2 linked regions of the Methylococcus capsulatus genome follow. Each later gene encodes a partner of the first gene's protein in a complex. Links are inferred from orthologs where the notes say so. Each region holds a gene or a part of one and is shown in the gene's direction. Other genes may lie near its edges.

Region 1 (4,787 bases):
CGTAAGGCCGGCCCAGCAGTGTGGCTGCTCCGGCCATGTCGCCTTGCCTGAGCGCCTCCCGTACCCCCGTGCTGCTGACGCGGACGCCGCCGACCGTCACCGATTCGGTATCGCTCACCGAGAAGCCGTGGAGCCGGCCGAGCCGGCACAGCAGTTCGTGGTCGCCGCTGCGTCCGCGACCGAAGCGGAAGTCGTCGCCGACGATGAGATGGCGGACGTGAAGGCGTTCGGCCAGTATCCTCCGGACGAAGTCTTGTGGCGCCAGATTGGCGAGCCCCTCATCGAAATGCAGCACCAGTACCCAGTCAACCGGCAGCTCGGCGAGTCTGGCCAGTTTTTCCGACAGCCGCATCAGACGGGGAGGCGAGTGGTCTTTGTCGAAGAACTCGCGCGGCTGCGGCTCGAACAGAACCAGGGCGACCGGCAGGCCGAGACGGTGCCCCTCGTCGGCCAGTCGGCGGACCAGCGTCTGATGTCCCAGATGGACACCATCGAAGTTGCCAATACTGGCGACGCAGGCAGGAGGGCATATCGTGCCGGAAAGGCCATGAATCACTCGCATGACCGGATTCACGCCTTTTCGGAAAGGAGCAGGTGTCGGGGACGCAGACCTGCCAGCAACAAACTGATCAAGTAGACGGCGAAGCCGGCCGCTATCCATAGGCCGAGACGGACGATGCGTTCGGAGGCGGACCAGTCGGTCCAAGGCGATTCGAGGGCTTGGGTAAGCAGCGCGCCCATGGCGACATTCGAGATGATCAGACGGGCTCCGAAGCGGCGCCAGGATGCGTCCGGCCTATAGGTGCCATCGGCAAGCAATTTGCCGAACAGCAGCAGCGCATTGAACGAGGCCGCCGCCGCGGTCGCGCCAGCCAGGCCGGCATGGCCCCAGCCATGGGGAGCCAGCAGGAAGGCCAGGACGGGCGCCAGCACGCCATTGGCTGCGATCGCGCGGAGGCCGTACCGCAAAGGGGTGCGGACGTCCCGGCGGGCACTGAATCCAGAGGCCAGCGCCTTGACGGCAATGGCGCCTGGCAATCCGGCTGCATAGGCGATCAGGCTGCGGCTCGCCATTTCCGCGTCGTAGTCGGAAAATTCGTCGTGCTCGAACAGAGTGGATACCAGCGGTTTGGCGAGAATCATCAATCCCACGGTGGCGGGCAAGCCGAGCAGGGCCACCCAGCGCAGGGCCCAGTCCAGCGTCCGGGAAAAACCGTCGCTATCGCGGCCGAGATGGACGGCGGCCAGATGTGGCAGGATGGCCGTTCCGATGGCCACACCCAGAAGCCCTTGCGGCAGTTCCACCAGCCGGTCCGAGTAATATAACCAGGATACGCTGCCGGAGGCCAGGAACGAGGCCACCAGCGTGTCCAACAGCAGATTGATCTGGTTCGCGGACACGCCGAGGATCGCCGGTCCCATTGATCTGAACATGCGCAGGACCTCCCGGTCCCGCCGGGCCGGGCGCGGCAGGGATAGCTGACGAATACCCCAGAGCGAGGGAAGCTGAAATACTAGCTGCAGGATGCCGGCGGTGAATACGCCCCAGGCCAGCGCCTCCACAGGTTGCTTCAATAGCGGCGCCAGCCACAGAGCGGCGGCGATCATCGCCAGGTTGAGCAGAGCCGGGGTGAGCGCCGGGACAGCGAACTGTCCCCAGGTCTGCAGAACACCCCCGGCAAAGGCCGTCAGCATGACGAAGAACAAGTAAGGGAAGGTGATGCGCAGCATGTCCACTGCCCAGCCGTATTGGAAGGGCTGGGCATGGAAGCCCGGAGCGAACAGCAAGGTCAGGATGGGCGCGGCAGCCATGCCCAGGCCGGTGAGCAGGGCCGCAACTAGCCCCAGCGTTCCGGCCATGTGCGCGATGGTTTGCCTCGCAGCCGCAGCGTCTTTGGCCGCGCGCAGTTCCGAGAGGATAGGTACCAGCCCTTGCGAGAAGGCGCCTTCGGCAAAAAGCCGGCGCAGGAAATTAGGTATCCGGAATGCGACGAAGAACGCGTCCGTCGCCGCGTCGGCGCCGAAGGTCCGCGCGATGATCAGGTCGCGGACGAAGCCCAGCAGACGTGAAATCAGTGTCATGGAAGCCACCATCGCGGTGGATTTCAGCAAACGTCGGCTCAGCGTTCAGCTCCGGCTAAAAAAGCTCAGTATAATCAAACGGTGGGTCGAATGCCTCGCCGACGCAGAATTTATGGTTGACACCGGCAGGAAAGCTGAGCACAATCCTTGGCTTTTCTTACAGTTGCAACCCAGAAGAGGTCGACCTTGGCTAATATCGCTTCCGCGAAAAAGCGCGCTCGGCAGGCGGAGAACAACCGTGCACACAATGCCGCTCTGCGCAGCCGTCTGCGCACCTACATCAAGAAAGTCATTCTGGCGGTGGATTCCGGCGATCTGACAAAGGCGCAGGAAGCATTCCGGCAGGCGGTACCCATCATCGATTCGTCGGTGAACAAGGGTTTGATCCATCGTAACAAGGCCGCGCGCAGCAAGAGCCGCCTGAATGCCCGCGTTAAGGCGCTGGCGCTGCAGGCTGCTTCCTGAACCCAAGAAGTACGGGCAGGGGCCGGGCCCGGCCCGTCGCTGCGAGGTCAAACTCGCAGCAACCGGGCTCCCCTCTCGGAGAGGGTCGGGGCAAAGGGCGTTCATTGCCGATAGACGCATCCACCGCCCAGGGTGGATGGCCACCACTATCGTTAGCTCAGTACCAGATTATCGCGGTGGATGAGTTCGGGCTCATCCACATATCCCAGAATCTCCTCGATACGTGTGCTCGGCTGACGCATGATGAGACGGGATTCATCAGAGCTGTAGTTGGTCAGTCCACGTGCGATTTCCCGTCCCGCCTGATTCACGCAGGCCACCAGGTCGCCGCGCCGGAATTCGCCCTCCACTGCGGTCACGCCGATCGGCAACAGGCTTTTCCCGGCCCCCCGCAACACCCGTTCGGCACCCTCGTCGATCACGAAGCTTCCTTTCAACTTGAGTTGTCCGGCCATCCAACGCTTGCGGGCGATCAGGGGGGAAACGTCCGGGATCAACAGTGTGCCCAGGATCTCTCCATCGAGGATGCGCGGCAGTACTCCGCTTTCCCTGCCGCTGGCGATCACGGTGGCCGTTCCCGACCGGGCCGCCAGGCGGGCCGCACGCAGCTTGGTGATCATGCCGCCCCGGCCCAGACCGCTCAGACTGTCGCTGACCATGCCATCCAGGCGGGGGTCGTTGATACCGGCTTGTGAGACCAGCGGCGCGGAGGGGTCGAGCGAGGGGTTGCGCTCGAACAGTCCAGCCTGGTCGGTCAGAATGACGAGCAGGTCGGCCTCGACCGCGTTCGCCACCAGCGCGCCCAGTGTGTCGTTGTCGCCGAAGCGGATTTCTTCTGTGGTGACGGTATCGTTTTCGTTGATGACCGGGATGACGCCGAGCTCGAGTAGTGTGAGTATGGTGCTGCGCGAGTTGAGATAGCGCTCGCGGTTCGACAGGTCGTCATGGGTCAGGAGGATCTGTGCGGTCTGCAGGCCGTGCCGCTTGAACAGACTTGCGTAAGTCTGCACCAGCCCCATCTGGCCGACCGAAGCGGCGGCCTGGAGCTCGTTCAGCCGGTGCGGCCGGGTTTTCCAGCCCAGCCGCGACATGCCTTCGGCGATTGAGCCCGAGGAGACCAGCACCACCTGCATCCCCCGCCGGCGCAGCTCGGCGATCTGTTTTACCCAGTGCGCAATGGCAGGTTGGTCCAGCCCTTTGCCGCCAGCAGTCAATAGGGCGCTGCCGATCTTGACGATAACACGCCGGCTACCCGGGAGCTCACTCCGGCTCTGCATCCGGTCTCCTATCCTGCTGCTCGAGGAAGTGCATGACGTCGTGGGTCAGGCGGTCGAGCCCTTCGCCCTGGATGGCGGAGATCCGGTAGACCCGATCGGTCCAGCCCAGGCTGTCGATGATTTGCCGGCAGCGGCTTTCCCGGACTTCCGGCGCCAGACGGTCGATCTTGTTCAGCACCAACCAACGCGGTTTGGCCTCCAGCCCGTGGCCCCATTTGCACAGCTCGGCGATGACCTTGCGCGCCGCAGTGACGGGATCGAGTCCCGTTTCGTAAGGTTCCACGTCGACCACGTGCAACAGCAGATGGGTGCGGGTCAGGTGCTTGAGAAACTGTATGCCAAGGCCGGCACCTTCGGCGGCACCTTCGATCAGACCGGGAATGTCGGCCATGACGAAGCTGCGCTGATCTCCGACTCGCACGACGCCCAAGTTGGGGTGGAGGGTCGTGAACGGATAGTCGGCAACCTTCGGGCGGGCGGCGGACACTGCGCGGATCAGGCTGGATTTGCCGGCATTGGGCATGCCGAGCAGGCCGACATCGGCGATCAGCTTGAGTTCGAGGTGGAGGGTGCGGCGCTCGCCAGGGGTTCCGGGTGTGGCCCTTCGCGGTGCCCGATTGGTACTGCTCTTGAAGCGGGTGTTGCCGATGCCATGGAAGCCGCCGCGGGCGACCAGGAGGCGCTGGCCGGAGCGGGTCAGGTCTCCCAGGTGTTCGCCGGTGTCCGCGTCCGTCACGATCGTGCCGGTGGGGACCTGGACGATGCAGTCCTCGCCGCTCCTTCCGGTGCAGTTGTTGCCGGAGCCGTTCTCGCCGCGCTCGGCGCGGAAATGGGAGTGAAAGCGAAAATCGGCGAGCGTGTTGAGATTGTTCGAAGCGATCAGGTAAACGCTGCCGCCGTCGCCGCCGTCGCCGCCGTCGGGACCACCGAACGGAATGTATTTCTCGCGCCGGAAACTGATGC
Region 2 (3,567 bases), 1.4 Mb from region 1 along the record:
GCGAGCCTGCGGTTCAGTCTGATTTCCTCTTCGCAGCATTGCCGCCGTCGATCGAGCGTCGAAAAGTCGAGGAATCCGAAATCAACGGGCTTCTTGATCTTGTAAGCGTAAGTTCCCGTGAGGAATACCCAGGAAATATGGGTTTCGATCAGGCGGATGTTCGAAACCGGGTGGGGATAGGCATCGGCGCTCGTCAGTCCGGCCGGAAATGCACCCTGGTTGTCAACTGTATTCACGGCTGGTGAGCGCGAGTTGGCCGTCCTTCATGCGCAGGATCGCCTTTTCGTCCAGGAAAGCCTGTAGGTCGTTTCCCGCCAGGGCGCGTCGCCACCCCTGCAGGACTCTGGCGCTGTCGGGCGACTCCAGCGCCTCCTCGAGGTCTTTGCGGCTGGCGACGACGGCGGGGTTGATCGTGTGTTCGATGCAGCGCAGACGGACCAGGGCCGACATCGCGTCGATGACGGCCTCGGTGTGGGCACTGCGGCGCTGAACGCGGCGGGGCTGTGGCGGCACAGTCTGGCTGTCACCGACGACGTGTACGAGGGCGATCATCGCTTCGCCGTATCGCTGTATCACGCGCGAGTCGATTCCTCTCAGCGCCTGCAGAGCATCCCGGTTGCGGGGCCTTTTCATAGCGATCTCCAGCAGCGCCTCGTCGCGAAGGATCCAGTTGCGTGGCAGGTCATTTTGCTGGGCGGTATTTTCCCGCCAGGCGGCGAGGCGGACTGCCAATGCGAACTGATCGGGTTTTAGGCGGTCCAGCCCGCCGATGCGCTCCCAGGCATCTTCCGGTCGGTTAACATAGAGGTCGGGATTCTCCAGTGCGGCGAAATCGTCCGCCAACCAAGAGCAGCGTTCCAGCCGTTCCAGTTGCTCCCGCATCTTCGGATACAGGGCCGCCAGATGGATCACGTCGTTGGCCGCATACTCCTTCTGTGCGGCCGAGAGAGGGCGCTGGGTCCAGTCGGTACGGGTGTGCTCCTTGTCGACGGTCACACCCAGCATGGCTGATACGAGGCTGGCATAGCCGATTTGCTCGGGATGGCCGACCAGGGGAGCGGCCAGTTGGGTGTCGAATATCGGCGCCGGGACGGCACGGAATCGGTGGAAGAAAATCTCCAGGTCCTGTCTCGCGGCGTGGAACACTTTGGTGATCGCTCGATTGAACAGCAGACCCTCGACTTCGCTCAGATCCTCGATCGCGAGGGGATCGATGCAAGCGGCCTGGGTGCCATTGGCAATTTGCAACAGGCAGAACTTCGGATAGTAGGTCTTGTCCCGCACGAATTCGGTATCGACCGCGATCCAGGGTGAACTGCCGAGGGACCGGCAGAATGCCGCCAGCTCGTCGGCCGAGTCGATGTAAGTGATGGGGAAGGGCATGGTTGCAAGCATGTGAGAACAATGTACGGAGATTGTAACTCTCCTCCCCTTCAGGGTGAGCCGGAGCCTGCCTTTCTTTCGGAATCGTCCCGATGTTTGTTGACATGGTGAGGGACTTTCATGATAATGCGCTTTCCACAGCGCGCCTGTAGCTCAGTTGGATAGAGTACCTGGCTACGAACTAGGTGGTCGGGAGTTCGAATCTCTCCAGGCGCGCCATTTTGAAAAACGGTGGATTTTCGTGTTGATCATTCCCCTGTAGCTCAGTCGGTAGAGCAGCTGGCTGTTAACCAGCGGGTCGGCGGTTCGAGCCCGTCCGGGGGAGCCAAATTTCAAAAAAGGCTTGCAGCGATGTGAGCCTTTTTATTTTTTGTTCGGGCGCGGGTGTGCTTGACATGGCGGCTGCCAGTAATTACTCTGAGCGGCTTTAGTCTTTCCCCTATTGTATACGCGGTTCTGCGTGTGATGCGGGTTGGAATAGTTTTAGGAGTTCGGTAATGACCACAATCAACCAACTGGTTAGAAAGCCGCGAGTAAGCAAAAAGGAAAAAAGCAATGTCCCTGCGCTCGAAGGCTGTCCTCAGCGTCGCGGGGTATGTACCCGTGTTTACACCACGACCCCCAAGAAGCCGAACTCGGCACTGCGTAAAGTGGCGCGTGTTCGTTTGACGAACGGAGCGGAGGTGACCTCCTACATCGGCGGTGAGGGGCATAACCTGCAGGAGCACTCGGTGATCCTGATCCGCGGCGGTCGTGTGAAGGATTTGCCGGGTGTCCGCTATCACGTTGTGCGCGGCAGTCTGGATACGGCGGGCGTTCAGAAGCGTCGGCAGGCCCGTTCGAAGTATGGCGCGAAACGGCCGAAGAGCTAATTTGGGAGGGTAGGTGATATGTCCAGAAGAAGAAGGAGTGAGCGGCGCGAGGTGATCGCCGATCCGCGTTTCGGAAGTGAGACGCTCGCCCGGTTCGTGAACATGCTCATGGTGAGCGGCAAGAAATCAATCGCGGAAAAGATCGTCTACGGCGCGCTCGATCACATCGAGGCGAAGACATCGCAGGATTCGCTGGAGATTCTGAATAAGGCGCTCGAAAACGTCCAGCCTGTCGTCGAGGTGAAATCGCGTCGTGTCGGGGGGGCTACCTACCAAGTGCCGATCGAGGTGCGTCCCGCCCGCCGAATGGCGCTGGGAATGCGCTGGCTGATCGATGCCGCCCGCAAGCGCGGCGAGAAAGGCATGGTGATGAAGCTGGCTGCGGAGGTTCTGGAGGCGAAGGAAAACCGTGGTTCGGCAGTGAAGAAGCGTGAAGATACTCATCGGATGGCCGAGGCTAATAAGGCTTTCTCTCATTACCGCTGGTAATTCCAGTCAACCCGCTCTTTAGATAACAGGTTATTTGGCTGTGGCACGCACGACTCCTATCGAGCGCTACCGGAATATTGGAATCATGGCGCACATCGACGCCGGAAAGACCACTACGACCGAACGCATCCTGTTTTACACGGGGGTGTCTCACAAGATCGGTGAGGTACACGACGGCGCTGCCACCATGGACTGGATGGAGCAGGAGCAGGAACGAGGCATCACCATCACGTCCGCAGCCACGACCTGTTTCTGGCGGGGCATGGACGGCTCCTTTCCCGAATACCGCATCAATATCATCGACACGCCTGGGCATGTCGATTTCACCATTGAAGTCGAGCGCTCGCTGCGGGTGCTCGACGGCGCCTGCGCCATCTTCTGCGCCGTAGGAGGCGTCGAGCCGCAATCCGAGACCGTGTGGCGGCAGGCTGATAAATACGGTGTTCCTCGGATTGCATTCGTCAACAAAATGGATCGCGCCGGCGCCGATTTCCTGCGTGTCGTCGAGCAGATCCGCAGCCGTCTGGGGGCCAATCCGGTGCCGGTCCAGTTGCCGATCGGGGCAGAGGACGAATTCAAAGGAGTCGTCGATTTGCTGCGCATGAAGGCGATCTGGTGGGATGACTCCACCCAGGGGACGCGCTTCGAGCTCGGTGACGTCCCTTCCCACATGGTTTCCGCCTGTGCTTCGTGGCGGGAGAAAATGGTCGAGGCAGCGGCGGAATCGTCCGAAGATCTCATGGAGAAGTATCTTGAGGAAGGTGAGCTGACCGTCGAGGACATCAAGCGCGGGCTGCGCGCACGGACACTGGCTAATGAGATC

Evidence for each region.
Region 2: rpsT (region 1) and rpsL share a complex: the UniProt entries of both Bacillus subtilis proteins name them as parts of the 30S ribosomal subunit. The link is inferred for Methylococcus capsulatus from one-to-one orthologs.

What each region holds. Positions count from the first base shown.
Region 1 is NZ_CP104311.1:281,940-286,726, reverse strand. What follows is about bases 941-3,907. They hold rpsT (30S ribosomal protein S20), read left to right. Parts: upstream 941-2,268; coding sequence 2,269-2,547; downstream 2,548-3,907. Other genes in these bases: cgtA (Obg family GTPase CgtA), read right to left, coding at 3,808-3,907; proB (glutamate 5-kinase), read right to left, coding at 2,700-3,824; murJ (murein biosynthesis integral membrane protein MurJ), read right to left, coding at 941-2,082. In the rest of the region: ribF (bifunctional riboflavin kinase/FAD synthetase), read right to left, coding at 1-562; more of murJ, read right to left, coding at 571-940; more of cgtA, read right to left, coding at 3,908-4,787. UniProt on the Bacillus subtilis protein: Binds directly to 16S ribosomal RNA.
Region 2 is NZ_CP104311.1:1,661,262-1,664,828, forward strand. What follows is about bases 861-3,567. They hold rpsL (30S ribosomal protein S12), read left to right. Parts: upstream 861-1,880; coding sequence 1,881-2,255; downstream 2,256-3,567. Other genes in these bases: rnd (ribonuclease D), read right to left, coding at 861-1,383; rpsG (30S ribosomal protein S7), read left to right, coding at 2,274-2,744; fusA (elongation factor G), read left to right, coding at 2,785-3,567. Outside these bases: N4J17_RS08125 (AAA family ATPase), read right to left, coding at 1-236; more of rnd, read right to left, coding at 223-860. UniProt on the Bacillus subtilis protein: With S4 and S5 plays an important role in translational accuracy. Interacts with and stabilizes bases of the 16S rRNA that are involved in tRNA selection in the A site and with the mRNA backbone.